DNA from 4 places in the Streptomyces sp. NPDC014801 genome. Region 1 is predicted to be linked to each of the others. Evidence: riboswitches for the same ligand, from Rfam matches in the RefSeq annotation. Region 1 holds a riboswitch; each other region holds the start of a gene.
What was found. A riboswitch is a leader RNA that binds a small molecule or an ion and turns the genes downstream of it on or off. The one in region 1 is predicted to bind cyclic di-AMP.

Region 1 (7,436 bases):
GCACCTGGACCGGGTGTTCTTCGGCAACAGCGGCACCGAGGCCGTCGAGACGGCCCTGAAGTTCGCCCGGTACGCCACCGGCAGGCCGCGCGTCCTGTACTGCGACCACGCCTTCCACGGGCTGACCACGGGCTCGCTGTCGGTCAACGGCGAGTCCGGCTTCCGGGACGGCTTCGCGCCGCTGCTGCCCGACACGGCGGTCCCCCTCGGCGACCTCGACGCGCTCGCCCGGGAGCTGAAGAAAGGCGACGTCGCCGCGCTGATCGTCGAGCCGATCCAGGGCAAGGGCGTGCACGAGGCCCCGCCCGGCTATCTGCGCGCCGCGCAGGAGCTGCTGCACCGGCACAAGGCGCTGCTCATCGCCGACGAGGTGCAGACCGGCCTCGGCCGCACCGGCGACTTCTACGCCTACCAGCACGAGGACGGCGTCGAACCGGACCTGGTGTGCGTGGCCAAGGCGCTCTCCGGCGGCTATGTGCCGGTGGGCGCCACCCTGGGCAAGGAGTGGATCTTCAAGAAGGTCTACTCGTCCATGGACCGCGTCCTGGTCCACTCCGCGAGCTTCGGCTCCAACGCCCAGGCGATGGCGTGCGGCCTCGCGGTCCTGTCGGTCATGGAGCAGGAGCAGATCGTCGCCGGGGTGCGGCGGACGGGGGAGCTGCTGAAGTCCCGGCTGGCCGCGCTGACCGACACCTACGAGCTGCTCGCCGACGTGCGCGGCCGGGGCCTGATGATCGGCATCGAGTTCGGCCGGCCGCAGTCGCTGAAGCTGCGCAGCCGCTGGGCCATGCTGCAGGCGGCCCGCAAGGGACTGTTCGCGCAGATGGTCGTCGTCCCGCTGCTCCAGCGGCACCGGATCCTCACCCAGGTCTCCGGTGACCACCTGGAGGTGATCAAACTGATCCCGCCGCTGATCATCGACGAGGCGGACGTGGACCGCTTCGTCGAGGCCTTCGCCGCCGTGATGGACGACGCGCACAGCGGCGGCGGACTGGTGTGGGACTTCGGCAAGACGCTGATCAAGCAGGCGGTGGCCAACCGCTGACGCGGCCCGCGGGTTTTGCCTCTGGGGCAAGAAATTTGCCGCAGAGGCAAGACTGCGGCTCAATGGAGGCATGAACTCCTCCGAGTTTCCGGCGGAAACGGCCGGTGACCTGCCCGCCGTGGCCCCGCAGCTGCGGGCCCTGCGCCGCCGCGCCGGCCTCACCCTGGAGGCCGCCGCCCGCGCCGCCGGACTGTCCGCGGCCCATCTGTCCCGGCTGGAGACCGGGCAGCGCCAGCCCTCGCTGCCGATGCTGCTCGCGCTCGCCCGTATCTACAGTACGACCGTCTCGGAGCTGCTCGGCGAGAGCGTCGCCGAGCGGGACGCCGTGGTGCGCGGGGCGGACATGGAGCCGACGGCCGCCGGCGGCTGGACGTACCGGCAGGCCGGAGCGCCCGGCCGCGGTATGCAGGCCCTGCGGGTGCGGGTGCCCTACGGGGCGCAGGGCGACATCGTGCGCGTGCACCCCGGCGAGGAGTGGCTGTACGTCCTGGACGGCCGCCTCAGGCTCCGGCTCGGGGACACCACCCACCGGCTCGGCCCGGGGGACAGCGCGCACTTCGACTCGCTCACCCCGCACCGGATCGCCGCCGAGGACCCGGGCGGGCTGGAGCTCCTGTTCGTCCACACCCTGCTGCAGAGCCCCACGGCCACGCTGTGCCTGGGGCCCGCCCACCCCGGAGAGGCACGATGAGCAACCTCGAGGAGAAGTTCCCCCGGACCCTGTGGATCCGGCTCATCATCTACATCGCCGTCGGACACGTCCTGGCCGGCTTCATCTGGCTGCTGTTCGAGGTGGGCGCGAAGTAGCCCCCCGGGTCGCCCGAGCCGAAGGAGTCCCCCGGGTCGAAGGCCCCCCATGGTCGAAGGATCCCCGGGCGCCGGCCCCCGGCGTGGCGCCGCGGCTCAGTCGAGCAGCCGCGCCCGCAGCCGCTCCCGCGTCGCGGGGGTGAGCTTCAGTCCCTGCTCCAGGTAGGCGTCGACGCCGCCCCAGGTCTCCTCGATGGTCTCCATGGCCGCGGTGAGGTACTCGGCCCGCGCGTCGAAGAGGGGGCTGAGCAGCTCCATCACCTCGGGCGTGTACGCCGACTCCGCCGAGCCGCTGCGGCGCACCTTGTAGCGGCGGTGCTTCTCGTTGGACTTCAGGTAGTCCTCGACGATCGCGTCCCGCTCCACGCCCAGCGCGAGCAGGGTGACCGCTATCGACAACCCCGCACGGTCCTTGCCGGCGGCGCAGTGCATCAGCGCCGGGACGTTGTCCTCGGCGAGCGCGTGCAGCACCCGGGAGTGCTCGCCGGTGCGCTCCTTGATGATCGTGCGGTAGGAGGCGATCATCCGGTGCGCGCCCTTGCCGTCGGCGAGGATGCCGCGCAGCTGGTCGAGGTCGCCGTCGCGCACCATCTTCCAGAACTCGGCGCCGTCCGCCGGGTCGGACAGCGGCAGGTTGACGTTGCGCACGCCCGGCAGCTCGACGTCCGGGCCCTCCAGCTTCTGGTCGGCGGCGTTGCGGAAGTCGAAGATCGTGTGCAGTCCCAGGGAGGAGAGGTAGGCCGCGTCCTCCTGCGTGGCGTGCGCGAGGTGACCGCTGCGGAACAGCACTCCGTGCCGCACGCGCCGCCCGTCGGTGGTGGGCAGTCCGCCCACGTCGCGGAAGTTGCGCACTCCGGCCAGCTCGGGTTCGGTCGACGGCACCTGCTGCGTCACGAAGGGCTCCTCCCGCTCGGCCCCGCCGGCGCGGCTCGGTGGCCGACGGGTGCCCCTCGACGATACGACATGGATTCCCGGGGCAACCGGTTGTCCCGGCGTCCCCGGCGGCGGTGGGCGAATGGGACGGATATCCGCCCGTGCCGCATCTGGGCTTTCTGTCCGAATTGCAGCCTTCCTTCCAACTCGCCAGGTAATAAAGGCTGCTGGGAAACCGCCGCGTGAGGAGCGTCATAACCGTGACCGTCCGTCGTACGTCATGTTCACGTAATCAGGACGGATTTCCTGGGGAATTGGTGAAAACGCCGGGCACGGAATGCACATAGCGTGACGGCGGAAACGGAAAGTCGATCACAGAAAACGCCCGTCGGCGCAACCTTCTGCTTGTCCCCGTGCGTCCTGCTCGCTTACGTTCCCCACCGAATCCGGACGGACGCCGAATCCTGCCGCCGTCCGGCGCACCGCACCCACCCACCCGACGTACGGCAGGAGCGGGGGACCCACAGGTACGACGCCTGTTCCGGTTCCCGGAACGGCTTTGGGGTGAAGCCGCGCCCAGCGCGGCCGGGCATCTCCCGCCCGAACCCGACAGCTCACCTCGCAGGCGCCGGAGAGGAATTGCGCCATGCCCGCGAAGGGTAAGCACCGCCGTCCGAAGGCCCAGCGTCTCGCCCGTACTCTCGCCGTCGCCGGCACCGGTGGCGCCGCGCTCGCGCTGCCGCTCGTGAGCGCCGCCGGCGCCCACGCCGCGACGCCGCAGGCCGCCGCCCAGTCGGTGACGGACAAGGCCGTCCGGACGCTGCCGTCCACCGCCCAGAAGGCCGCGCAGTCCGGTGCGCGCGTCTACACCGTGAAGGCCGGCGACTACCTGTCCAAGATCGCCGACGAGCAGCACGTCGCCGGCGGCTGGAAGAAGCTGTACGAGGACAACCGCGAGGCCGTCGGCAGCGACCCGTCGCTCATCCACCCCGGTCTGAAGCTGTCCCTCGGCAAGAAGGCCGCCACCGCGCACAAGGCCGCCCCGACGCACAAGAGCGAGGCGCCCGCGCGGAAGTCCTCCGCCAAGCCCGCCGAGGCCGCGAAGCCCGCCGAGGCCGCCAAGCCCGCGACCGCCGCCAACGGCTTCACCCTGCCGGTCTCCGGTGCCACCATCGGCACCGCCTACCACACCGCCGGCAGCATGTGGTCCAGCGGCTACCACACCGGCGTCGACTTCGTCGTCCCGACCGGCACCCCCGTCAAGGCCGTCGGCGCGGGCACCGTCGTCTCCGCCGGCTGGGGCGGCGCCTACGGCAACCAGGTCGTCATCAAGCTGAACGACGGCTACTACGCCCAGTACGCCCACCTGTCGCAGCTGTCCGTCTCCGCCGGGCAGAGCGTGACCGCGGGCCAGCAGCTCGGCCTGTCCGGCGCGACCGGCAACGTGACCGGCCCGCACCTGCACTTCGAGATCCGCACCACGCCGGACTACGGCTCCGACGTGGACCCGGTCGCCTACCTGCGCGCGCACGGCGTGGCCGTCGGCTGACCCCGCGCCGCGTCGCGGCACCCCACCTGACACGCCGTCGAAGGCCGGGCCCCCGCCAGGGGCCCGGCCTTCGACGTGGTGCGCGGTCCCGGGCCGCCTGCCGCCCGGGTCTATTCCCTGCTTGGCCAACCCTTTAGGAGTGGCTTATCTCACCGCCCGTCAACCCCTTCCTACGGTCGCGTAGGTCACATTCGAAGGTGAATCATGGACTGCTGTGGCAGACGATTCGAAGAGTGACAGCAGAGCAGTGATCGGGTCGTACGTGGCGGTGGGGGACAGCTTCACCGAGGGCGTGGGCGACCCCGGCCCCGACGGGCAGTTCGTCGGCTGGGCCGACCGGTTCGCCGTACTCCTCGCCGACCGGCGGCCCGAAGGCGACTTCACGTACACGAACCTCGCGGTACGCGGCAAACTCCTCGACCAGATCGTGGCCGACCAGGTGCCGAGGGCCGTCGAACTCGCCCCCGATCTGGTGTCGTTCTGCGCGGGCGGCAACGACATCATCCGGCCCGGCACCGATCCCGACGAGGTCGCCGAGCGGTTCGAGAAGGCGGTCGCGCAGCTCACCGCGGTGGCCGGCACGGTCATGGTGACGACGGGCTTCGACACGCGGGGCGTGCCGCTGCTCAAGCATCTGCGCGGCAAGATCGCGACCTACAACGGGCATGTGCGGGCCGTCGCCGACCGCTACGGCTGCCCGGTGCTCGACCTGTGGTCGCTGAAGTCCGTCCAGGACCGCCGCGCCTGGGACCACGACCGGCTGCACCTGTCGCCGGAGGGCCACACGCGCGTGGCGCTGCGGGCCGGCCAGGTGCTCGGCCTGAAGGTCCCGGCCGATCCGGAGCAGCCCTGGCCGCCGCTGCCGCCGCGCGGCACGCTGGAGGTCCGGCGCGACGACGTGCACTGGGCCCGCGAGTACCTGGTGCCGTGGATCGGCCGCCGGCTGCGCGGCGAGTCCTCCGGCGACCACGTGACCGCGAAGGGCACGCTCTCCCCGGACGACATCAAGCTGCGCATCGCAGCGGTGGCCTGACCGGCCCGCCCACCCGCCGAGGACACCGGTGGCCCGCCCCGCCCGGGGCGGGGCGGGCCACCGGTGTCCTCGCTTCCCCACGTCCCGTCGCCCCGGAGCGGCCGGGACCACCCGCGAACGAACGCCGCGGCGCTCGGCGGGGCCCGCGTTCGGGGTCCGGGGTCGCCCCCGTGGTTACTTCGGTGGGGTCGTCAGGGCTTTCCGGTGAGGCCCAGTTCGTGGGTCAGGGCCTCGTCGACCCATTGCTGGGCGCGGGTGCGGGGGACCGTGCCGCCGTAGGCGGTGAGCTGGACGGCGAGCCCGTCGAGCAGGGCCGTCAGCCGCAGCGCGGTGGCGGCCGGGTCGGGGCAGGTGAACTCGCCCGCGGCCACGCCGTCCGCGACGACCTCGGCGAGCGCCGCCTTCCACTGCCGGTCCAGGTCGCGCGTGACCTCCCGCAGCGCGGGCTCGCGCAGCGCCGCCGACCAGCCCTCGATCCACAGCCGCCAGCCCTTGGCCTGCCCGGTCGGCGCGTACCAGCGCACCGCCGCGCGCAGCCGGCGCAGCGCGCTGGTGCGGCGGCCGAGCAGCTCGCGCAGCCGGGCGAGGTCGGCCTCGGCGGCGTACGCGAAGGCCGCGGCGACCAGCTTCTCCTTGGTGGAGAAGTGGTACAGCACCAGCGCGTTGCTCACCCCGAGAGCCTGGGCGACGTCGGCGATCCGCACCGCCGCCACGCCCCGCTCCTCGATCTGCTCCACGGCGGCGCGCAGGATCTCGCCCTGCCGCTCCGCCACGCTCAACCGCACTCTCGCCACGGCGATTCACCCTAGTGCAGCGCGCGGGGCCGGACACAGCCCACGTGTCCGGCCCCACGTCCCGGCGCCCGGCCCGGGATCAGCCCTGGGTCTCGGCCCCCGTCGGCAGCGGCGGCTCGGCCGCCACCCGGGCCCACTCCTCGTCGGTCAGCACCCGGGAGCGCAGCAGGAACCGGACGCCCTCGGGGGCTTCCAGGGAGAAGCCGCTGCCCCGGCCGGGGACCACGTCGACGGTGAGGTGGGTGTGCCGCCAGTAGGCGTACTGGTCGGCGCTCATCCAGAACGGGACGTCCCCGGCGACATGGCCGAGCAGGACGTCCGAGCCGCCGACCCGGAACTCGCCGCGCGGGTAGCACATGGGCGCGCTGCCGTCGCAGCAGCCGCCGGACTGGTGGAACATCACCGGTCCGTGACGGGCCGTCAGCTTGGCGAGGAGATCCTCGGCCTCCTCCGTCAGCTCCACCCGGGTCACCCGCTCGCCCATCAGAAGAACCCGAGCTTCTTCGCCGAGTAGCTCACCAGCAGGTTCTTCGTCTGCTGGTAGTGGTCGAGCATCATCTTGTGGGTCTCACGGCCGATGCCGGACTTCTTGTAGCCGCCGAACGCCGCGTGCGCCGGGTAGGCGTGGTAGCAGTTCGTCCACACACGCCCGGCCTTGATCTCCCGGCCCATCCGGTAGGCGGTGTTGCCGTCCCGGGTCCACACGCCGGCGCCGAGGCCGTACAGCGTGTCGTTGGCGATCTTCAGGGCCTCCTCGACCGAGTCGTACGTCGTCACCGACACCACCGGGCCGAAGATCTCCTCCTGGAAGATCCGCATGTCGTTGGTGCCGCGGAAGATCGTCGGCTCGATGTAGTAGCCGCCCTCCAGGCCGGCCACCGAGCGCGGCGCGCCGCCGGTCAGCAGCTCGGCGCCCTCCTTCTTGCCGATGTCGATGTACGACAGGATCTTCTCGTACTGGTCGTTGCTGGCCTGCGCGCCGATCATGGTCGCCGGGTCCAGCGGGTCGCCGCTGACGATGGCCTTGGTGCGCTCCACGCACCGGGCCATGAACTCGTCGTAGATCGAGGAGTGGATCAGGGCGCGGGACGGGCAGGTGCACACCTCGCCCTGGTTGAGGGCGAACATCACGAAGCCCTCGACCGCCTTGTCCAGGAAGTCGTCGTCGGCGGCCGTCACGTCCGGCAGGAAGATGTTCGGGCTCTTGCCGCCCAGCTCCAGGGTGACCGGGATGATGTTCTCGCTCGCGTACTGCATGATCAGCCGGCCGGTCGTGGTCTCGCCGGTGAAGGCGATCTTGGCGATGCGCGAGCTGGACGCGAGCGGCTTGCCCGC
Region 2 (7,436 bases), on a different contig from region 1:
GTGCGGATCGACCTGACCAGGGAGGTCGCGTCCCGGTCGGTGACCGGTATGAGCCGGTGCGCCGTGTCGCCGAGCAGCTGGGAGGCCGCTCCGGCCAGGCCGAAGGACAGCACGGCTCCGGCGGCCGGGTCGATGACGGCCCGGACGACCGTGTCGACACCGCGCGGTGCCATGACCTGCACCACCGGCCGCAGCTCCTCCGGCTTGCCGAACAGCTCAGTCAACTCGGTGTAGGCCCGGCGCAGTTGCTCCTCGTCCGCCAGGTCCAGGCGTACGCCGCCGAGGTCGGCGCGGTGCCTGAGGTGCGGGGCGGTGGCCTTGAGGGCGACCGGGTAGCCGAGGGCGCGGGCGGCCTCGGCGGCGTCGTCCGGGGTGGGCGCGGGCAGGGCGGGGCGGACGTGGATGCCGTAGTGACCGAGGAGTTCGCCGGTGTCCTCGGCGGAGAGCGTCAGGCCCTGGCCGCGGGCCAGCAGGGCGTCGATACGGCGGGCGGCGCCCTTGACGTCGATGTCGTCGTACTCGGGCACCTTGCCGGGGTCGGCGGCCTCGCGGCGCCACTGGGCGTACCGCACGGCCTCGGCCAGCGCGCGGACGGCCCGCTCGGCGGCGGGGTAGGCGGGGATCAGGTGGGTGTCCTCGGGGGCGCCGGCGGGCGGGCCGTCGGGCGTGTCGGCGGGGGGTGCGGGGTCTGCGGGAGTCGTCGCCGGGGCCGTGGCGCCCCAGCCGATCGTCGGTCCCGCGCCGCCGCTCGTGAGTCCCGCGCCGCCGGTCGTGAGCCCCGTGCGGCCGACCGTCGGTCCCGCGCCGTCGGTCGTGGCCGTCAGCCCCCTGCCGTCCGGCGCCGGCGTCACCGCCGGTGCGCCTGCCGTCGCCGTCCGCGCCCCGGCACCGGGGACGGGCGCGGCGGGGGTGCCGCCGCGGCCCGGCGTGGCCGGTACGCGCGTGTCCGTCTGCGGCGCGGTGCTGGCCGCGGCGGACAGGGCCTCCGCCAGGCCGCCGAGTTCGACGTGCACCACCAGCACCGGCTTGCCGGGGGCGGCCGCCACCGCGGAGCGCAGGGCCTGCGCCAGCTCCGCGTCGCCCGGGGAGCCCTCGCCGATCGCCGGGATGGCGGTCACCACGACGGCGTCGCAGGTGTCGTCGGCGAGGGCGTGCGCCAGTGCGGCGCGGAAGTCCTCGGCCGAGGCCGCGGTGGTCAGGTCCAGCGGGGGGTGCGGGCGCAGGCCGTGGGCCAGGCACTGGTCGTAGGTGAGCACGCCCAGGGACTCGGAGTTGCCGAGGATCGCCACGCGCGGTCCGGCGGGCAGCGGCTGGCGGGCGAGCAGGAGGCCCGCGTCGACCAGCTCGGTGATCGTGTCGACGCGGATGACGCCGGCCTGGCGCAGCAGCGCGGACACCGTGGCGTGCGGCAGGCGGGTCGCCCGGACGGCGTGCCCCTGCGGCGCGGAGCCGGCGCTCTGGACGACGACCAGCGGCTTCGCGGCCGCCGTACGCCGGGCGAGGCGGGTGAACTTGCGCGGGTTGCCGATGGACTCCAGGTACATCAGGGCCACGTCGGTGTCCGGGTCGTCGTACCAGTACTGCAGGACGTCGTTGCCGGAGACGTCCGCACGGTTGCCGGAGGAGACGAAGGTCGACACGCCGGTGACGCCGGTGACACCGCCGCCGCGCCGGTGCAGCCGGGACAGCAGGGCGATACCGATGGCGCCGGACTGGGCGAACAGGCCGATGCGGCCCGGGCGCGGCATCTCGGGGGCCAGGGAGGCGTTCAGCCGGACGTCCGCGGAGGTGTTGATGACGCCGAAGGCGTTGGGGCCGATGATCCGCATGCCGTACGTGCGTGCCTGGCGGACGAGTTCGCGCTGGCGCTCACGTCCGTCGGGGCCGCTCTCGGCGTACCCGGCGGAGATCACCACGAGGCCCTGCACGCCGTGCTCGCCGCACTCGGTGACGATCGCGGGCACGTGGTCGGCCGGGACGGCGACGACGGCGAGGTCGACGGGGCCGTCGATCTCGCGCACCGAGCGGTGGGCGGGCACGCCGTCCAGCTCGGTGACGTCGGGCCCGAAGGCGCGGTTCACGGCGTACAGGCGGCCGGTGAAGCCGCCCTCGCGGAGGTTGCCGAGGATGCTGCGGCCGACGCCGCCCAGGGCGCGGCCGGTGCCGACGACGGCGACCGAGCCGGGCATGAGCAGCCGTTGCACGGAGCGGGCCTCGGCGCGCTGCTCGCGCGCGTACTGCACGGCGAGGGAGCGCTCGGTGGGCTCCAGGTCGAACTCCAGGCGGACGACGCCGTCCTCGAAGCTGCGCTTCTGGGTGTACCCGGCGTCCGTGAACACCTTGATCATCTTGGTGTTGGCGGGCAGCACCTCGGCGGCGAAGCGGCGGATGCCGCGCTCGCGGGCGACGGCGGCGATGTGTTCGAGCAGGGCGGAGGCGACGCCGCGGCCCTGGTGGGCGTCCTGGACTAGGAAGGCGACCTCGGCTTCGTCGGCCGGTGCGGACGCGGGCATTCCGTTCGCGCCGATCCGGTCGTAGCGTACGGTTGCGATGAACTCGCCGCCGATCGTGGCCGCGAGTCCCACCCTGTCCACAAAGTCGTGGTGTGTGAAGCGGTGGACGTCCTTCGCGGACAGGCGCGGGTAGGGCGCGAAGAAGCGGTAGTACTTCGACTCGTCCGACACCTGCTCGTAGAAGCTGACCAGGCGGTCCGCGTCATCGACGGTGATGGGGCGGATCCGCGCGGTGCCGCCGTCGCGCAGCACCACGTCGGCCTCCCAGTGGGCGGGGTACTCCTGCCTGTCCGACGCGCTCTGCATGGGGCCCAGAGTACGGCTCGCGTACGACAACGGCGCGGGGCACTCTGTGGAGGACGGATGCCGGGTCGAGGCCGAGGCCCGGTGATCGCGTCCGGATGGGGTCCATGGACCTCTCCGGGCATGCTTCACCGTATGGGAAACTGGTCTAGACAACCCTGAGAACTGAAGGGCAGCAACACATGGCTGAGCGCCGCGTCAACGTCGGCTGGGCCGAGGGCCTCCACGCCCGCCCCGCCTCCATCTTCGTCCGAGCCGCCACGGCCACAGGCGTCCCGGTGACGATCGCCAAGGCCGGCGGCACCCCGGTCAACGCGGCCTCCATGCTGGCCGTCCTCGGCCTGGGCGCCCAGGGCGGCGAGGAGATCGTCCTCGCGTCCGACGCCGAGGGTGCGGACGCCGCACTGGACCGTCTGGCGAAGCTGGTCTCCGAGGGCCTCGAGGAGCTCCCCGAGACCGTCTGAGTCACGGCATGAAAGAAACCGCGTCGGCCTTTCCGGTCGGCGCGGTTTCGCGTTTTCCGGTCGACGCGGTCTCGCGCTTTCCGGTCGGTGCGGTCTCGCTTTCCGGTCGGTGCGGTCTCGCGCTTTCGGCATTTACGGTGGGTACGTCCGCGGAATTCGCGGAGTGCCCGGGAAATGGGCGCGCCGATGAGCGGGTCATGAGCAGGTCTCATTATTCGACCCCGAGGGCAGGAACCGAATATCCCACTCTTTGTATACGGCGCCCGTGTTAATGCCGCAGGCCCGGTGTGTTGACGGCATGTTGCGAAGTCCTCACGCGCTCGGGGCGGTCGCCGGCGCCGGGGCGGCGCAGCCGGTGGGCGGCCGTGGAGCGCTCGGTGTGCAGCGCGGCAACCGCCCGCGCCCGCTCGCTGTCGCCGCGCGCCACCGCGTCCACGATGGCGCCGTGCTCCGCCCACACGTCCACGGGGCCGGCCGACGGCTCCACCGTGTACAGCCAGGCGATCTTGTGCCGCAGCTGGGTGAGCGCCGCGGTCAGGGCCTGGCTGCCGCAGGCCTGGGCGAGCGTCTCGTGGAACCAGCCGTCCAGGGAGCGCAGCTCGTCACCGGTGCCGTGCCGGGCGCGCTCCCGGCCGAGCCGCACCAGGCCGCGCAGCACCTTCAGATGCGCCTCGGTGCGCCGCTGGGCGGCCCGCGCGGCACCCAGCGGCTCCAGCAGCGTCCGCATCTCCAGCAGATCGGCCGCGTCCTGCTCGGTGGGCTCGGCCACGCACGCGCCCGCGTGCCGCCGCGTCACGACGAAACCCTCGGCCTCCAGGGTGCGCAGCGCCTCGCGCACCGGTACCCGGGAGACGCCGTAGCGGCGGGCGAGCACTTCCTCGGTGAGCCGGCTGCCGCGCTCGTGGATACCGGCGACGATGTCGTCCCGGATCGCCGTGCACACCGAATGCGCCGGAATACGCATGTCCGACCTCCGTCTTGATCCCCGTGAAACGCCGACGATGGACGCGTGTTCCGTGACTCTATTCCAAGGGGCCGGAATTTCCGACGGCGGGCCGGATTCCATGGATATTTTTTGGTCGGCAGGATGGCGGGACGGGGTGGAGGGGCGGAAAAACGGCGAAAGCCCCGGCTCGGTGATCCGGGGCTTTCGTTCGACGCTTGCTGCCGGGGACGTCAGAGGTTGACGCCGTGCGCGCGCAGATAGGCGACCGGGTCGATGTCGGAGCCGTACTCCGGGGAGGTGCGCGCCTCGAAGTGCAGGTGCGGACCGGTGACGTTGCCGGTGGCGCCGGACAGGCCTATCTGCTGGCCGGCCACGACCTGCTGGCCCACGACGACGCCGATCGACGACAGGTGCCCGTACTGGGTGTACGTGCCGTCGTGCATGCGGATGACGATCTGGTTGCCGTAGGCGCCGCCCCAGCCGGTCTCGACGACGGTGCCGTAGCCGACCGCGTGCACCGTGGTGCCGGTCGCGGCGTGGAAGTCGATGCCGGTGTGGTGGCCGGAGGACCACAGGGAGCTGCTCGCCTCGTACCCCGTGGAGACGTACGAGTGAGCGATCGGGGCCACGTACGTGGTCAGGAGCTTGCGCTGGGCCTCGCGGGCGGCGCGCTCCTTGGCCTCGCGGGCCCGCTCGGCGGCGGCCTTGCGCGCGGCCTCCTCGGCGGCCTTCTGCTCGGCGGCCTGCTTCTGCGCCTCGGCCTGCGCGTCGATCTGCTGGGCGACCGAGTCGTCGGCGGTGATCACGGGGAGCAGGCCGGTCTGCTCGGCGGAGGTTTCGGCCGCGAGCGCGGGGGCGGCGAGGGTGCCGATGACGCCGGTGGTGGTGAGGGCGGCGATACCGGCGGCCTGCGCGGTGGTGCGCTTCATGCGGCTCGGACGGCGGTGCTTCCCGGTGGCGCAGACGAACGCCATGTGGTGGCTGATCCTTTCCTTCCCTCTCGCCTACCGGGTTAGCTGACGGGTTCGGAGCAGGAAGGTCTCCTACGGGCCCCCTCGCGGGCGCCCGATTCACCCCAGGGACGTGTGGGTCCCCGGCTCCCCTGGCTCGCGCCGTACGGGGACTCGGCGATGGCTGTCCGGTGCCGCGGGTGCGGCGCACTGCCTGACGGACAGCCCGGATGAAGCTACGGTGAGCGACCTTCAAAGCTCAAACGAATCAGTGGTTTTGTAGCGCATCCCACAGGTCAGACAGGCAACCTCCGCCCCAATTCGGGCATTCGGGCGATGCGACGCCTTCGATCCCAAACGACGCGGGGTGCGCGGGGATGGCGGCTGTCGGCGGCGGGGGCGGGGCGCCGGGAGACAGGGGAAGGCCCCTGGTGGTCCGTCAACCACCAAGGCCCTGCGTGCGGGTGTGTCCGCGGCCGGGGGGCGCGGTGCGGGTGTGCCTGTGGCCAGCGGGGCTCGCGGTGCGCATGCGTCTGCGGCCAGTGGTGTGCACGGTGCGGGTGCGGGTGCTCCTGCGGCCAGTGGGCGCGTTGTGCGTATCTGCGGCCACGGGGATCTGCGGTGACGGTGCGCATCGGCTTGCCTGGGCCCCCGGTACCCGGTGCGCCCACTGGGCACCGGGGCGGCCGTAGAGCACCAGGGCGGCCGTGAGGCGGCCGCAGCGCGCGCCTGGACGCGCGGCACTGCGGCGGGCGGGCGGTACGCACGCGCTCACGCCCCCGGGACGCGACGTGTGCGGGCCTAGCGGCCGCCAGGCCATCAGGGCGCCACGCGCGCGTGCACGCTCCGCCGCCGGCAGGGCATGCACGCGCGGGTGCGTCTACTCCGCGCTGACCACCGAGACCGTGCCGATGCCGAGGGCCTCGACGGGCTCCTTGATCTGCCCGGCGTCGCCGACCAGAACGGTCACCAGGCGGTCCACCGGGAACGCGTTCACGACGGCCGCGGTGGCCTCGACGGTGCCGGTCGCGGCGAGCTGCTGGTACAGCGCCGCCTGGTAGTCGTCCGGCAGGTGCTGCTCGACCTGGTCGGCCAGCGTGCCCGCGACGGCCGCCGCGGTCTCGTACTTCAGCGGGGCCACCCCGACGAGGTTCTGTACGGCGACGTCGCGTTCGGCGTCGGTCAGGCCCTCGGCCGCCAGGGTGCGCAGCACGGTGAAGAGGTCGTCGAGCGCCGGACCGGTGTTCGGCGTGTCGACGGAACCGCTGATGGCGAGCATCGCGGCGCCCGAGCCGTCGGGGGCGGAACGCAGCACCTGGCTGAAGGCGCGCACGCCGTAGGTGTAGCCCTTCTCCTCGCGCAGGACGCGGTCCAGGCGGGAGGTGAGGGTGCCGCCGAGGCAGTACGTGCCGAGCACCTGCGCCGGCCACACGCGGTCGTGCCGGTCGGGGCCGATCCGCCCGATGAGCAGCTGCGTCTGGACGGCGCCGGGACGGTCGACGATGACGACGCGGCCGGTGTCGTCGGCCGTCACCGCCGGCACGGGCCGCGGCTCGGTGCGCGAGCCCGTCCAGGCGCCCAGGGTGTCGCCGAGGAGCGCGTCCAGGTCGATGCCGGTCAAGTCGCCGACGACGACCGCGGTGGCGGTGGCGGGGCGTACGTGCCGCTCGTAGAAGGCCCGCACGGCGGCCGCGTCGATCGCGGTGACCGTGTCCTCGGTGCCCTGGCGCGGGCGGGACATGCGCGAGGTCGCCGGGAAGAGCTCCTTGGACAGCTCCTTCGCGGCGCGGCGGGAGGGGTTGGCCAGCTCGTGCGGGATCTCGTCGAGGCGGTTGCGCACCAGCCGCTCGACCTCGCTGTCGGCGAAGGCGGGCGCCCGGAGCGCGTCGGCGACCAGGCCGAGGCCCTTGGCCAGCCGGGAGGCGGGCACCTCCAGGCTGATGCGGACGCCGGGGTGGTCGGCGTGCGCGTCGAGGGTGGCGCCGGCGCGCTCCAGCTCGGCGGCGAACTCCTCGGCGGTGTGCTTGTCGGTGCCCTCGGAGAAGGCGCGCGCCATGATCGTGGCGACGCCGTCGAGGCCGGCCGGCTCGGCGTCCAGGGGCGCGTCGAGGATCACCTCGACGGCGACGACCTGCTGGCCGGGGCGGTGGCAGCGCAGCACGGTCAGGCCGTTGTCGAGCGTGCCCCGCTCGGGGGCCGGGAACGCCCACGGCTTGGCCTCGCCCGCCTGGGGCTGCGGGTGGAACTCCATGGTGGCGAG
Region 3 (7,436 bases), on a different contig from region 1:
GGCCCCATGGACGTACTCATCCATCTCTTCGTCGGCCTGCACATCATCGGCATCGCCTCGCTCCTGGGCGGCTTCCTCACCCAGATGAAGGCGATGGGCCGCGGCGCCGCCCGGTTCGTCCCGGCGATGCTGCACGGCGCGCTGACGATGCTGGTCACCGGCGTCGTCCTGGTCGGCCTCAACCAGGCCGACGACCACACCGTCAACAACATCAAGATCGGTGTGAAGCTCGCGCTGCTGATCGTGATCCTGGGCCTGGTCTACGTCAAGCGCGACGAGGAGACGGTGGACAAGCGCCTGTTCGGCCTGGTCGGCCTGCTCACCGTGGCGAACATCTTCATCGCGGTGCTCTGGACCTGAGCGCCTCACCGGCAGTGGTGAGGGCCCCGGCGGCCACGCCCAGCCACGCGGCCACCGCGATCCACAGCAGCGCCTCACCGGGGTGCCGCAGCCACCCGGTATCGACCGCGGCGGCGACGGACAGCGTCGCCGCCGCCGTCATGCCGAGCGGGAACACCGTCGCCCAGCGGCGCGTGTCGTAGCCGAGGCGGGGCCGCACCACCTCGGCGACCACGAGAACGACGTACCAGAGCAGGTCCAGGATCAGCAGCGCGACGGTCGCGAACCGCAGCACGCCGCGGTCGTCGTCGTTCCACAGGTACAGCCGCGCGCTGTCGGCGGCGAGCAGTTTCGCCCCGGCCAGCGCGGAGATCGCCAGCGCGCCGCCCGCGATCCACTGGTCGCCGGGCCCCTCCACCACCTGCCGCGGGTCGAAGCGGGGCACGGCGATGCCGTAGAGCACCAGGCCCAGCCCGAACAGCACCAGCGCGGCGTGCGCGAGCCACGCCGTCGCCAGCGTCCCCGCGAGGACGGCGGCGAGCACGGACAGCCCCTGCGTCGCCACGCAGCCGAGGAACACCGCGCCCGGCATCCGCTGGCCCCAGTTCCGTACGACCGTGACGATCAGCACCGGCCACAGCACGGCCGCCAGGGCCAGCAGCGCCTCGGCCAGGGTGACCCAGCCCAGCATCGCGAACCGCGTGCCCAGCACCGTCGTCGCGGCCACCGACGTCAGCGCACCCGGCGTGGCCGCCTCGGTCGCCCACCGCGTCCGGTCCCTCAGCAGCCGCGTCAGGAACTCCGCGGCCAGGCCCAGCCAGAACACCGAGGCCGCCGCCAGCCAGATCCGGGACAGCAGCTCGTACCCGGTCAGGCCCAGCCCGACCGACACGATCCCGGTCGCCATGACGGCCGCCCCGGACGCCGGGGTGCGCTGCGCCCACCACGCGCGCAGCGAGGAGGGGGTGCCGGACGCGGCGTGCCGGCGCGAGGAAAGGGACATGCCGTCGATGCTATGAACCCTGCCGCGCGCCGGGCCCGGGGCACGCGCGCCGGTGGCCGCAAACCGTCAGGCCGGGCGTACGACGCTGTGGATGGCCGACTCGCCGTCGTAGTAGATGGACTCCTCGCGCACGTATGCGCCGGGCTTCGGGGCGTGGATCATCATGCCGCCGCCGATGTAGACGCCGACGTGGCTGACATCGCCGTAGAAGAAGACCAGGTCGCCGGGGCGGGCCTGGGACAGCGGGACCGTCGTGCCGGCGTTCACCTGGTCGTAGGTGGTGCGCGGCAGGTCCACGCCGGCGGCCTTCCAGGCGGCCTGGGTGAGCCCGGAGCAGTCGTAGGAGTCGGGGCCGGTCGCGCCCCACACGTACGGCTTGCCGATCTGCGCGCGGGCGAAGGCGAGGGCCTTGTCGGCCTGGGTGCTGGTGCCCGTGCTTCCGGTGCCGGTGCCGGTAGCTGCGCCCGTGCCCGTGCCGCCGGTCGACGAGCCGCCGCCCTGCTGCTGGGCCTGCTCCTGCTGGGCCGCCTGCTGCCGCGCCAGTTCCGCCGCCTTGCGGGCGGCCTCCTCCTGCCTCTGCCGCTCGATCGCCGCGAGCCGCGCCTTCTCCTGCGCCGTCAGCTGCGCCAGCAGCTCGCGCGCGTCGGCGAGCTTCTTCTGCACGGTGGCCTTGGCGGTGCGCAGGTCGTTCTGCGACTCGGTGAGCGCGCGCAGGCCGTCGGTGGCCTCGCGGCGCTGCCGCATCGTCTGCGCCTGCTCGGTGACGTAGTCGTCGACCGCCTCCTTCTGCCGGCTGGTCAGCCGGTCCATGAGGTGGCTCCGGTCGAAGTACTGCTGCGGGGAGTCGGCGAGCAGGAAGGTCGCCGTGTCGGGGAGGGCGGCACCGCCGGTGCGGTACTGGGCGGCGGCGAAGGAGCCCAGCTCCTCGCGCGCGTCGTTGAGCTTCTGGGTGCGCCGGGCCACGTCGTCCATCAGGGAGTCGACCCGGGTGCGCTGCTTCGCCGTCCGCTCCTTGGCGGCGTTGTACTTGTCGGTCGCGGTCTCCGCCTGCCGGTAGAGGTCGTCGACCTTCTTCTCGACCTCCTCCAGGCTGGGCTTGTGGTCCGCGGGGACGGCGTCGGCGGTCTGCGAGAGCAGGGCGACGGAGGTGAGGGCGGCCGTGGCCAGGGCGGGGGTGCGTATCCCGGCGAGGGCTGCGGCGGGACGCGACTTGCGGTGCGACGCCAAGGGAGGCGACTCCTTCCAACGGGCCGCCTACCGGGTTAGCTGTCGGGTTCGGGCTGTGTGGAAGGTGTGCCCTACGGCTCTCCGGGGGGAGAGGGCCGATTCACCCCAGGTCTCGGGTGGGTCCCCGGCTCCGGTGGCTGTGCGGGCGCACCGGACTCGGCGGAGGCCGCGCGGCCCGGCGACGTTCGCCGGTGGAGGTCGTACGGCCTGGGCGGCACGGTAGCCAACTCGTGTGCCTGCTGTGAAGGTTGGTGCGTGATATGCCCGATACGTTTTCGTGACCATCGCGTAGTGTCACCGGGTGGTGATACTGGGTGACGTGTGATGTTCCCCGGACGGGCCACGGGTTGTCAGTGGGGCGCCCTAGACTCGGAGAGCGATGAGCAGCCTCTTTGACGACAGCTTCCTGGCGGACCTCCAGGCCCCGCGGGCCCACCTGGAGGAACCCCCGCCGCCGCCCGAGGACGATCACACTCCGGAGCCGATTCCGGACGATCTGTTCGGCGGGAAGTTCGACGTGCCGCCGGACCGGGACGCCTACTACCGCGACGGCGCCGCGCGCCCCGCGCTCGACTCCGCCGCGCTGCTGGACGGGCTGAACGACAACCAGCGCGCCGCCGTCGTGCACTCCGGCTCCCCGCTGCTCATCGTCGCCGGCGCCGGCTCCGGCAAGACCCGCGTGCTCACCCACCGCATCGCCTACCTGCTCGCCGAGCGGGACGTCCACCCGGGCCAGATCCTCGCGATCACCTTCACCAACAAGGCCGCGGGCGAGATGAAGGAGCGCGTGGAGCAGCTCGTCGGCCCGCGCGCGAACGCGATGTGGGTGATGACCTTCCACAGCGCGTGCGTGCGCATCCTGCGCCGCGAGTCCAAGAAGCTCGGCTTCACCTCCTCCTTCTCGATCTACGACGCCGCCGACTCCAAGCGCCTGATGGCCCTGGTCTGCCGCGACCTGGACCTCGACCCCAAGCGCTTCCCGCCGAAGTCCTTCAGCGCCAAGATCAGCAACCTGAAGAACGAGTTGATCGACGAGGAGGACTTCGCCGCCCAGGCCACCGACGGTTTCGAGAAGACCCTCGCCCAGGCCTACGCCCTGTACCAGTCGCGGCTGCGCGAGGCGAACGCCCTCGACTTCGACGACCTGATCATGACGACGGTCAACCTGCTGCGCGCCTTCCCGGACGTCGCCGAGCACTACCGCCGCCGCTTCCGGCACGTCCTGGTCGACGAGTACCAGGACACCAACCACGCCCAGTACGCCCTGGTGCGCGAGCTGGTGGGCACGGGGGAGTACGACGAGGACACCCCGCCCAGCGACCTCGACGTACCGCCCGCCGAGCTGTGCGTGGTGGGCGACGCCGACCAGTCGATCTACGCCTTCCGCGGCGCGACGATCCGCAACATCCTCCAGTTCGAGGAGGACTACCCGGACGCGACGACGATCCTGCTGGAGCAGAACTACCGCTCCACGCAGACCATCCTGTCCGCCGCCAACGCGGTCATCGAGCGCAACGAGTCCCGCCGCCCGAAGAACCTGTGGACCAACGCCGGCCAGGGCGCCCGCATCACCGGCTACGTCGCCGACACCGAGCACGACGAGGCCCAGTTCGTCGCCGACGAGATAGACCGCCTGGTCGACGCGGGCGAGGCGAAGGCCGGCGACGTCGCCGTCTTCTACCGCACCAACGCCCAGTCCCGTGTCTTCGAAGAGGTCTTCATCCGCGTCGGCCTGCCCTACAAGGTCGTCGGCGGCGTCCGCTTCTACGAGCGCAAGGAAGTCCGGGACGTCCTGGCCTACCTGCGGGTCCTCGCCAACCCGGAGGACTCCGTCCCGCTGCGGCGCATCCTCAACGTGCCCAAGCGCGGCATCGGCGAGCGTGCCGAGGCGATGATCGACGCCCTCGCCCAGCGCGAGAAGATCAGCTTCCCGCAGGCGCTCAAGCGGGTCGACGAGGCGTACGGCATGGCCGCCCGCTCCACCAACGCCGTCAAGCGGTTCAACACGCTGATGGAGGACCTGCGCACCATCGTCGAGTCCGGCGCCGGACCGGCCACCGTGCTGGAGGCCGTCCTGGAACGCACCGGCTACCTCGCCGAGTTGCAGTCCTCCACCGACCCGCAGGACGAGACCCGCATCGAGAACCTCCAGGAACTCGCCGCCGTGGCCCTGGAGTTCGAGCAGGAGCGCGGCGAGGGCGAGTCCGTCGCCCTGTCCGACTTCCTGGAGCAGGTCGCCCTGGTCGCCGACTCCGACCAGATCCCCGACGAGGACGACGAAGGCTCCGGCGTCATCACCCTGATGACCCTGCACACCGCCAAGGGCCTGGAGTTCCCGGTGGTGTTCCTCACCGGCATGGAGGACGGCGTCTTCCCGCACATGCGGGCCCTCGGCCAGACCAAGGAGCTGGAGGAGGAGCGCCGTCTCGCCTACGTCGGCATCACCCGCGCCCGGGAGCGGCTGTATCTGACGCGGTCCTCGATGCGCAGCGCGTGGGGGCAGCCGTCGTACAACCCGCCCTCCCGCTTCCTGGAGGAGATCCCGCCGCAGCACGTCGACTGGAAGCGCACGGGCGGATCCGCGCCGGTCTCCTCCGGGCCGGCCTCGGGGATCGCCGCCTCGCTGTCCTCGTCCCGCTCGCGCTCCTCGGCCGCCGGCGCCTCCGGGTTCGCCACGCGCCGCGCCGGGGACAAGCCGGTGGTCTCGCTGGCCGTCGGGGACCGGGTCACGCACGACCAGTTCGGGCTCGGCACGGTCGTCGCGGTCAAGGGCACCGCCGACAAGGCGGAGGCGACGATCGACTTCGGCGACGGCAAGCCGAAGCGGCTGCTGCTGCGGTACGCGCCGGTGGAGAAGCTGTAGGGAAGGGAAGACGCCGGGGGCTTCGGCCCCCGGGCCCGGTCAGGTCGGGTCGAGGCCGTGGCTGCGCAGCCACGGCAGCGGGTTGATCGCCGCGCCGCCGCCGGGACGCACCTCGAAGTGCAGGTGCGGACCGGTGGAGTTGCCCGAGTTCCCGGAGTACGCGATCGGCTGACCGGCCTTGACGGTCGTACCGGAGGAGACGCGGTAGCTGGAGAGGTGGCAGTACCACGTCTCCGTGCCGTCCTTCGCGGTCACGATCATCATGTTGCCGTAGGCGCTGTTCCACTGCGTGCGCACGACGCCGTCGGTCGCGGCCATCACCGTGGTGCCGTACGACACGGGGAAGTCGATGCCGGTGTGCACCGACATCCAGTTGATGCCGGCCTGGCCGAAGTAGGCGCTCAGACCGTGCTGCAGGACCGGCAGCGCGAACTTGGGGCGCAGCCGCTCCTTGCGGGCCGCCTCCTCGGCGGCCTTCTTGCGCTCCAGCTCCTGCTGCGCCTTGAGGTCGATGCGCTCCTGGGTGCGGCTGGCCCGGTCGGCGAAGTCGTCGGCGCCGGCGGACAGGCTCGCGAGCTGGGTGTCCAGCTTGTTGTTGGCGGCGGACGGTTTCACCGCGTGCGCGTCCGAGGCGGTCGCGGTGGTGTCCTGGCCGTCGTCGCCGCTCAGCGCGCCGACGGAGGCGACGGCGATCCCGGCGACCCCCATCACGCACGCCGACGGCACGGCGACGGTCAGCAGCGCCGACCGCTTCGCGGGCGTACGGCGGCGGGAGCGGGAGGCGCCCCGGGCGGCCGCGCGGGTCTGCGGGGGCGGGGTGACCTCCTCCTGGTCGTCCAGGAGCGGGGCGGAGTCCGGGGTGAGCGCGGGCAGTTCGCCGGTGCCGGTCAACCGGCCGTCGTCGTGGGCCGGTTCGTCGTAGGCGACCTGGTCGAAGGTGGCGGTGGCCTGCTGGTCGAAAGGTTCCGCCTGGTGCGCGTAGCCGCCGTGCGGCTCGGCGGTGTCGTACCCGCCGGTGGTGTGCGCGGTGTCGTAGGCGCCCGTCGCCTCCGCGGTGCCCGCGGTGTTCCACTGCGTGGCGTCGTACACGCCGCTGTCGAAGCTCTGCGTGCCCCAGTCCCACTGCTGGGCGGCGTCGGCGGCGGCCTGGTCGGGCTGCAGCCAGGCGGACGCGTCCCACTGACCGGAGACGTCGGGGGCGGCGGCCTGCGGCGGAATCGCCGACAGCTGCTGGTAGTCGGAGGTCCAGGCGGTCGTGTCGTAGGCGCCGGTGTCGTACGCCGCGTGGTGCTGGGCCGCGTACGGGTCCTGGTGCGCGACCGGATGGCCGCCGGTGGACCACTGGCCGGTGTCATACCCGCCGTCGCCGGGAAGACTTCCGAAGAGCGGATCGGTCGCGAACTCCCCGGTGCCGTGCGCACCGTCGGAAAAACCGTTCGCGTCGTACCCGCCGTAGCTGGTGAAGTTGCCGTACGGGGCGTCCTGCTCACCGTACGACGCGTACTGCGCCGAGGAGGCGTCGGAAGCCGGAGCCGGGGTGGTCATGGTCCCCGACGGGTGACGGTCGTTCACCAACTTCTCTTTCGCCTCGACAACAGGGGCTGCCAGAGCAGTGCGGCGACTGTACCCGGCGGTACGCGGGCACGACAATCTTCGCTTGGTTTCGCGCGCGCAGGAAACGGGCATTCGGTCGTCTTTTGGCCGGTCCAGACGCGGGCTTGGCCTTGCGTTCGATGATTGTTCGACTTTTTGTCGCCGTCGAGGCGGGGTGGCGGGTCGCCGGGGTCGGCTGTGTGAGGGGGCGATTCGCCCTCTAGGCGTTCTCCGGTCAGCTTCCAGAGGTGCTCCGGCGGCTTCGGGCATGCTGCCCGGCCGTCGCCGGGCGGTCACGCGCGGTGACCCACGGCCGGGGCCGGCGCCCTGGTCGGGACTCCGGCCGGGCGTGTCGCCGCCTGGAGGTGCCGGTCGGGCCTGTCGCCCGGTGGGGCTGCCGGCCGGCTTTCC
Region 4 (7,436 bases), on a different contig from region 1:
CCTGGCGAAGTACGCCATGGAGGAGGCGTACGAGCTGGTCGAGGCGATCGAGGACGGCGACCGCGACGAACTGCGCGAGGAACTGGGCGACGTGCTCCTCCAGGTCGTCTTCCACGCCCGGATCGCGCAGGAGGACGCCGAGGAGCCCTTCTCCATCGACGACGTGGCCGGCACCATCGTCGCCAAGCTCGTCCACCGCCACCCGCACGTCTTCGGGGACGCCACCGCCACGACCCCCGAGGAGGTCAAGGAGCACTGGCTGCGCACCAAGGCGCAGGAGAAGCGGCGGGCCTCCGTCACCGAGGGCGTCCCGCTGCACCAGCCCGCGCTCTCCCTCGCCGCCAAGCTCGCCTCCCGCGCCCGCACCGCCGGCCTGGACGTGGCGCTGCCCGAGGGCGAGGGCATCGGCTACCGGCTGCTGGCGCTCGCCGCCGGCGCCGAGGCGGAGGGCGTCGACCCGGAGACCGCCCTGCGCGCGGCGGCCCGCGCCTACCGGGACGCGATCCGCGAGGCCGAGGGCGTCGCCCCCGGCGCCGCGCCCGCCACCGACGCCCACCGGGACGCGGAGGCCCACCCGGATCCGGATACGGTCGGGGAGTGACCGAGCAGCTCCGCCCCGACGACCCCGCCCCCGAGCTCTTCACCTGGGAGTTCGCCGCCGACCCCTACCCCGCGTACGCCTGGCTGCGCGCGCACGAGGCCGTGCGCCGCACCCGGCTGCCCAGCGGGGTGGAGGCCTGGCTGGTCACCCGGTACGCCGACGCCCGGCAGGCCCTCGCCGACCAGCGCCTGAGCAAGAACCCGGCGCACCACGACGAGCCGGCGCACGCCAAGGGCAAGACGGGCATCCCCGGGGAGCGCAAGGCCGAGCTGATGACGCATCTGCTGAACATCGACCCGCCGGACCACACCCGGCTGCGGCGGCTGGTCAGCAAGGCGTTCACCCCGCGCCGGGTCGCGGAGTTCGCGCCGCGCGTGCAGGAGCTGACCGACCACCTCATCGACGGCTTCGCCGGGCGCGGCACGGCCGACCTCATCCACGAGTTCGCCTTCCCGCTGCCCATCTACGCCATCTGCGACCTGCTCGGCGTCCCCCGTGAGGACCAGGACGACTTCCGGGACTGGGCCGGGATGATGATCCGGCACGGCGGAGGGCCGCGGGGCGGGGTCGCCCGGTCGGTGAAGAAGATGCGCGGCTACCTCGCCGAGCTGATCCACAAGAAGCGCGAGGCGCTGCCCGCCGAGCCGGCGCCCGGCGAGGACCTCATCTCCGGTCTGATCCGCGCCTCCGACCACGGCGAGCACCTCACCGAGAACGAGGCCGCCGCGATGGCGTTCATCCTTCTCTTCGCCGGCTTCGAGACCACCGTCAACCTCATCGGCAACGGCACCTACGCCCTGCTCACCCACCCCGGGCAGCGGCAGCTGCTGCAGGAGTCCCTGGCCCGCGGCGAGCGCGCGCTGCTGGAGAGCGGGGTGGAGGAACTGCTGCGCTTCGACGGCCCGGTGGAGCTGGCGACCTGGCGCTTCGCCACCGAACCGCTGCGCATCGGGGGCCAGGACATCGCGCCCGGCGACCCCGTCCTGGTGGTGCTGGCCGCCGCCGACCGCGACCCCGCCCGCTTCCCCGACCCGGACGTGCTGGACCTGGCCCGCCGCGACAACCAGCACCTCGGCTACGGGCACGGCATCCACTACTGCCTGGGCGCCCCGCTGGCCCGCCTGGAGGGCCAGGCCGCGCTCGCCACGCTGCTCACCCGGCTGCCCGACCTGCGGCTCGCGGCCGACCCGGCGGACCTGCGCTGGCGCGGCGGGCTCATCATGCGGGGCCTGCGCACGCTGCCGGTGGAGTTCACCCCGGCGCGCGCTCAGTAGTCGAGGCCCGCGTACCAGTCGCCGCGCCCGCGGGGGGTGAGGTCGAGCAGGTGCCAGACCGGGTTGAGCAGGTCGATGCCGCGCTGCTGGATGTCCTCGCCCATCCGCGGGTGCGCGGAGTAGAAGTGACGGACCGTGCCGTCGCCGTCCCGGGTGAAGACGGACACGGTGGAGTCCTGCGCCCCGTCCTCGTCCTCGGCGCCGAGGTCGTACTGGAAGGTGCTGTCCCCGCAGCTGAGCAGCCGCAGCCGGGACCAGCCCCGGTCGCGGGCGTGCCGGCGCAGGGCGGCCGGGCCGGCGGCCGCGACGACGACGAAGTCGGCGTTCTGTGCGAGGTGGCGGGCGACGCCGTCGAAGCCGTCGATCCACAGCGTGCACATGGGGCAGGGGCTGGTCTGCCGCTTGCCGTACATGAAGTGGTAGACGACGAGCGCCCGGTCCGGCGCGGTGAACAGCTCGCTCAGCCGGACCTCGCGGACGGGTTCGTCGCCGGCGGCGAGGTCGGCGGGTCCCTCCAGGAAGACGTAGTCCTCCACCGCGGGCCCCGCGGGCAGGGCCCGGCGCTGCGCCGCGACCCTCTCGCGGTGGCGCATCAGCTCGATCTCGGCGAGCCGGAGTTCCTCACGGGCGGCGAGGTAGCCGGCGGACGCGCCGGGCAGTCGGGTGTGCCGGTACAACGTGTCCTCCTGGCCGGAAAGCCCCCAGGTCACCCCCACCGGTCGTGCAGAGCCCATGGTGCTTGTGACGGTCCGTCACCACAAACGTGACACGCCTTCAACTCTGTGATCTTCACGTGATCTGCGCGGCATGAACTTGTGACTGACGATCGTCTGCCGATACGTTCACTCGTCAGCGCGACGCCGGTACCTCGGGCGTCGCGCCGGTCACTGCTGTCTCGCGAAAGGTCCCCGCATGCTCTCCGGGAACGGTCGTCACCGTCGCCCCCGTCAGGCTCCGGCACTCCTCGTCGCGGCCGGAGTGACCGGCTCCGCCATCGCCATCCCGCTGCTCGGCGCGGCCAGCGCCCACGCGGCCGACGGCGCCACCTGGGACAAGGTGGCCGAGTGCGAGAGCGGCGGGCGCTGGAGCGACAACCCCGGCATCGGCCTCTTCGGCGGTCTGCACCTGTCGCAGGACGACTGGGAGAGCCACGGCGGCCTGGAGTACGCCGCCCGGCCGGACCTCGCCAGCCGCTCGCAGCAGATAGCCGTGGCCGAGAAGGTCCTCGCGGCCGAGGGCGCCGGCCACTGGACGCTGTGCGGCATCAGTTCGGGCCTCGGGGAGGACTCCTCCTCGGCGGACGTCGACACGGGCGTGCCCGGCGACACGACGGGCGGCGGCTCGGCCTCGTCCGGTTCGACCGGCTCCTCCTCCTCGACCGGTTCCACCGGTTCCTCCGGATCCTCCGGTACCTCCGGTTCGGTGGACTCGCCCGGCTTGTCCGACTCCTCCGGAACGTCGTCCGGCACGCCGTCCACCCAGCCCTCCACGGGCGCCTCCGGAACGCCGTCTGACACCCCGTCGTCCTCCGCCCCCACCGCGGGCGGCACGGCCGAGGCGGGTACGCCCGCCGGCTCCGGCACCGGAGCGGCCCAGCCGTCCGGCAGCGCCTCCACGGGTGCCGCAAACGACGACGATCCGGACAACCTGCGCCAGATCGTCGGCTCTTCGGGGCTCGTCGACACCGGTGCGCTCGGCGGTGGCGGTCGTCATCGCGGCGTCAGCGCCCAGGAGGACGCGGCCGAGGCGAGCGCGGCGCCCACGGCCGGCAAGCACGCCTCGCGCTACACCGTGCGCGACGGCGACAGCCTCACCTCCATCGCCGACTCCCTTGACGTCGAGGGTGGGTGGCGCGCGCTGTACGCGCAGAACCGGGAGGCCATCGGCGCCGACCCGAGCCACATCGTCCCCGGTCAGACACTGACCTTCGGGGGCGAAACGGGCGAAATGCAGCGGTAGTTGACGCCCGGTTTTAGAGGCGAATGTCCGGTTTGGTGAAAGTGTGGGATGAGTCTCAGAAGCCGTGATCGTCTTTGAAATTCGGCCGAACGCGTGTCTACGGTCGTGACCGCTCGCCACCGCGAGCCCCGGCCGGCCGCAACGCCGAATCCTGCCAGCGGCCGCACGGGAACAGTCGTCGCGTCACGCGCCGCAGGCAGGAGCGGGGGACCCAAGGTAAGCGCCGCGCCCGGCAGTTGAGCCGGAGCGGCTAGGGGTGAAGCCACGCCTCCCAGGGGAGGGGTGGCCGGGCAACTCAACCGGCCCGAACCCGACAGCTCACCTCGCAGGCGTCGGTGAGGGGATCCATCCATGCTGTTTTCCGGCAAGGGCAAGCACCGTCGTCCGTCCAAGACCACCCGCGTCATCGCGCTCGCCGGTGTCACCGGCGCCGCCGTCGCCGCCCCGCTGATGGCGGCCGGCAACGCCTCCGCCGCCACCGCCTCCGAGTGGGACGCGGTCGCCCAGTGCGAGTCCGGCGGCAACTGGTCCATCAACACCGGCAACGGCTACTACGGCGGCCTGCAGTTCTCCGCCTCCACCTGGGCCGCGTACGGCGGCACCGCCTACGCCCCGCAGGCCAACCAGGCCTCCAAGGCGCAGCAGATAGCCGTCGCCGAGAAGGTCCTCGCCTCGCAGGGCAAGGGCGCCTGGCCGGTCTGCGGCAAGGGCCTGTCGAGCACCCCGTACAGCGGTGGCGGCAGCACCTCGCAGAGCAGCGGCCAGAGCAGCACGACCACCCGCTCCACGGAGCAGCAGAGCGCCTCCCGCTCCGCCGAGCGCCCGGCCGCCAAGACCCAGAAGTCCACCAAGACCGTCACCACCCCGACCGGCAAGAAGGTCAAGAAGGGCGACGGCGAGTACAAGGTCGTCACCGGCGACACCCTCAGCTCCATCGCCACGAAGCACCACGTGCAGGGTGGCTGGAAGAAGCTGTTCGACCTGAACAAGGACATCGTCGAGGACGCCAACCTCATCTTCCCCGGCCAGCAGCTGCACCTGAAGTAAGCCGCAGCCCGCAGCCCGCAGCCCGCAGTCCAAGGGCCGCTCCCCGTCCCCACGGGCTCCCCGCCCCGGTGCGTCTTCCCCCGTACGCACCGGGGCGGGGCTTTGTCTTGTGGAGTTCAGAAGAAAGCCCACCCCCCTTTGTTCCGACGGTGAACAATAGGTACGGTCTGTCTGTCCACGGGCCGGGCGGTCGGCTGGCCGATGGCCCCGGGGCGGTTAGGCTCTAGTCGCAAGGCTCACCAGCCCCGCACTTTCAGCGTCACATCCACGAAGGAGATGCTCGTGCCGTCCATCGACGTCGTCGTAGCCCGGGAAATCCTGGACTCCCGAGGCAACCCCACGGTCGAGGTCGAGGTCGGCCTCGACGACGGCAGCACCGGCCGTGCCGCCGTCCCGTCCGGCGCCTCGACGGGCGCCTTCGAGGCCATCGAGCTCCGCGACGGCGACTCCAACCGGTACCAGGGCAAGGGTGTCGAGAAGGCCGTCCTCGCGGTCATCGAGCAGATCGGCCCGGAGCTGGTCGGCTACGACGCCACCGAGCAGCGCCTGATCGACCAGGCCATGTTCGACCTGGACGCCACCGACAACAAGGGCTCCCTCGGCGCCAACGCCATCCTCGGCGTCTCGCTCGCCGTCGCGCACGCCGCCTCCGAGGCCAGCGACCTGCCGCTGTTCCGCTACCTGGGCGGCCCGAACGCGCACCTGCTGCCGGTGCCGATGATGAACATCCTGAACGGCGGCTCGCACGCCGACTCCAACGTGGACATCCAGGAGTTCATGATCGCCCCGATCGGCGCGGAGTCCTTCTCCGAGGCCCTGCGCTGGGGTGCCGAGGTCTACCACACCCTGAAGAAGGTCCTGAAGTCCAAGGGCCTGTCCACCGGCCTCGGCGACGAGGGCGGCTTCGCCCCGAACCTCGGCTCCAACCGCGAGGCCCTCGACCTCATCCTCGAGGCCATCAAGGAGGCCGGCTACACCCCCGGCGAGCAGATCGCGCTCGCCCTGGACGTGGCCGCGTCCGAGTTCTACAAGGACGGCTCCTACGTCTTCGAGGGCAAGAACCGCTCCGCCGAGGAGATGACCGAGTACTACGCCGAGCTGGTCGAGGCGTACCCGCTGGTCTCCATCGAGGACCCGCTGTTCGAGGACGACTGGGAGGGCTGGAAGACCATCACCGCCAAGCTCGGTGACAAGGTCCAGCTCGTCGGCGACGACCTGTTCGTCACCAACCCCGAGCGCCTCCAGCGCGGCATCGACGAGGGCGCCGCCAACGCGCTGCTGGTCAAGGTCAACCAGATCGGCTCGCTCACCGAGACTCTGGACGCCGTCGAGCTGGCCCAGCGCAACGGCTACAAGTGCATGATGTCCCACCGCTCCGGCGAGACCGAGGACGTCACCATCGCCGACCTGGCCGTCGCCACCAACTGCGGCCAGATCAAGACCGGTGCCCCGGCCCGCTCCGAGCGCGTCGCCAAGTACAACCAGCTGCTGCGCATCGAGGAGATCCTCGACGACGCCGCGGTGTACGCCGGCCGCTCGGCCTTCCCGCGGTTTCGCTCCGCGAACCAGTAGGCACAGCAAGGGCTGACCCATCCCGGGCAAACCCTGAGCCAGTCGCACGTACGTCCCCGTACTCGGTCCCGTACCGTGTCCGGGGACGTACGCGCGTGTGAAAGGGGAGGCCGGCATGGCCGTGAAGGACCGGGACCGTTTCTCCACCGCGACCAGGATCCGCCTGCTCGGCGAGCAGACGGCCGCCCGTGTCTACCGGTCCCAGACCAAGCGGCAGGCCCGCCGCTCCCGGCTCACCGGCCGGGCTGCCCTGCTGGCGCTGGTGGTGTGCTCCCTGATCGTGGCGCTCGCCTACCCGATGCGGCAGTACGTCTCGCAGCGCGCCGAGATCGCCGACCTGCAGCGGCAGAAGCAGCAGGCCCAGCAGCGCGTCGAACAGCTGCGCGACCTCAAGGCGCGCTGGCAGGACGACGCCTACGCCGAGCAGCAGATCCGCAAGCGGCTGCACTACGTGCTGCCGGGCGAGACCGGTTACGTCGTGGTCGACCCGGACGCGGCCAGGCAGGCGCACACCGACTCCGGCTCGGCGGACCGCCCCTGGTACTCCAACGTCTGGGACGGGGTCGACAAGGCCGACGCCGCCGACCAGTGATTCGACAAGAGAGAACTTCGTAGTGGAAACGCCCCCACCGACCACCCCGCGCACCGAGCCCACCGACGCGGACGTCGAGGCCTTCAGGCAGCAGCTCGGGCGGCCGCCGCGCGGGCTGCGCGCCATCGCCCACCGGTGCCCGTGCGGTCAGCCGGACGTCGTCGAGACGGCGCCCCGGCTGCCGGACGGCACGCCCTTCCCCACGCTGTACTACCTGACCTGCCCGCGTGCGAACTCCGCCATCGGCACGCTGGAGGCCGAGGGCGTGATGAAGGAGATGACCGAGCGGCTGCAGACCGACCCGGAGCTGGCCGCCGCCTACCGGGCCGCGCACGAGGACTACATCCGGCGCCGCGACGAGATCGAGGAGCTGACCGGCTTCCCGAGCGCC

Region 2: it holds a riboswitch for cyclic di-AMP, as region 1 does, so the genes downstream of both, ACF1AL_RS17010 (M23 family metallopeptidase) here and ACF1AL_RS08595 (LysM peptidoglycan-binding domain-containing M23 family metallopeptidase) in region 1, are expected to answer to the same signal.
Region 3: it holds a riboswitch for cyclic di-AMP, as region 1 does, so the genes downstream of both, ACF1AL_RS18110 (NlpC/P60 family protein) here and ACF1AL_RS08595 (LysM peptidoglycan-binding domain-containing M23 family metallopeptidase) in region 1, are expected to answer to the same signal.
Region 4: it holds a riboswitch for cyclic di-AMP, as region 1 does, so the genes downstream of both, ACF1AL_RS28215 (transglycosylase family protein) here and ACF1AL_RS08595 (LysM peptidoglycan-binding domain-containing M23 family metallopeptidase) in region 1, are expected to answer to the same signal.

The regions. Positions count from the first base shown of each region.
Region 1 is NZ_JBIBXG010000003.1:430,399-437,834, forward strand. It holds gene ACF1AL_RS08575 (aspartate aminotransferase family protein) at 1-1,045, shown strand, start outside; gene ACF1AL_RS08580 (helix-turn-helix domain-containing protein) at 1,116-1,736, shown strand; gene ACF1AL_RS08585 (DUF6126 family protein) at 1,733-1,852, shown strand; gene ACF1AL_RS08590 (tyrosine-protein phosphatase) at 1,949-2,746, opposite strand; cyclic di-AMP (ydaO/yuaA leader) riboswitch at 3,205-3,366, shown strand; gene ACF1AL_RS08595 (LysM peptidoglycan-binding domain-containing M23 family metallopeptidase) at 3,372-4,274, shown strand; gene ACF1AL_RS08600 (SGNH/GDSL hydrolase family protein) at 4,522-5,307, shown strand; gene ACF1AL_RS08605 (TetR/AcrR family transcriptional regulator) at 5,499-6,101, opposite strand; gene ACF1AL_RS08610 (DUF779 domain-containing protein) at 6,181-6,585, opposite strand; gene adh (aldehyde dehydrogenase) at 6,585-7,436, opposite strand, start outside.
Region 2 is NZ_JBIBXG010000006.1:420,928-428,363, forward strand. It holds gene ACF1AL_RS16995 (GNAT family N-acetyltransferase) at 1-2,819, opposite strand, end outside; gene ACF1AL_RS17000 (HPr family phosphocarrier protein) at 2,999-3,280, shown strand; gene ACF1AL_RS17005 (GntR family transcriptional regulator) at 3,549-4,244, opposite strand; gene ACF1AL_RS17010 (M23 family metallopeptidase) at 4,457-5,200, opposite strand; cyclic di-AMP (ydaO/yuaA leader) riboswitch at 5,213-5,366, opposite strand; gene ACF1AL_RS17015 (M16 family metallopeptidase) at 6,057-7,436, opposite strand, start outside.
Region 3 is NZ_JBIBXG010000007.1:128,284-135,719, reverse strand. It holds gene ACF1AL_RS18120 (hypothetical protein) at 7-360, shown strand; gene ACF1AL_RS18115 (tellurite resistance/C4-dicarboxylate transporter family protein) at 338-1,342, opposite strand; gene ACF1AL_RS18110 (NlpC/P60 family protein) at 1,409-2,569, opposite strand; cyclic di-AMP (ydaO/yuaA leader) riboswitch at 2,577-2,741, opposite strand; gene pcrA (DNA helicase PcrA) at 2,949-5,432, shown strand; gene ACF1AL_RS18100 (M23 family metallopeptidase) at 5,472-7,004, opposite strand.
Region 4 is NZ_JBIBXG010000012.1:88,156-95,591, reverse strand. It holds gene ACF1AL_RS28235 (nucleoside triphosphate pyrophosphohydrolase) at 1-601, shown strand, start outside; gene ACF1AL_RS28230 (cytochrome P450) at 598-1,875, shown strand; gene ACF1AL_RS28225 (DUF899 family protein) at 1,869-2,552, opposite strand; gene ACF1AL_RS28220 (transglycosylase family protein) at 2,788-3,834, shown strand; cyclic di-AMP (ydaO/yuaA leader) riboswitch at 4,013-4,181, shown strand; gene ACF1AL_RS28215 (transglycosylase family protein) at 4,186-4,881, shown strand; gene eno (phosphopyruvate hydratase) at 5,164-6,453, shown strand; gene ACF1AL_RS28205 (septum formation initiator family protein) at 6,569-7,045, shown strand; gene ACF1AL_RS28200 (DUF501 domain-containing protein) at 7,068-7,436, shown strand, end outside.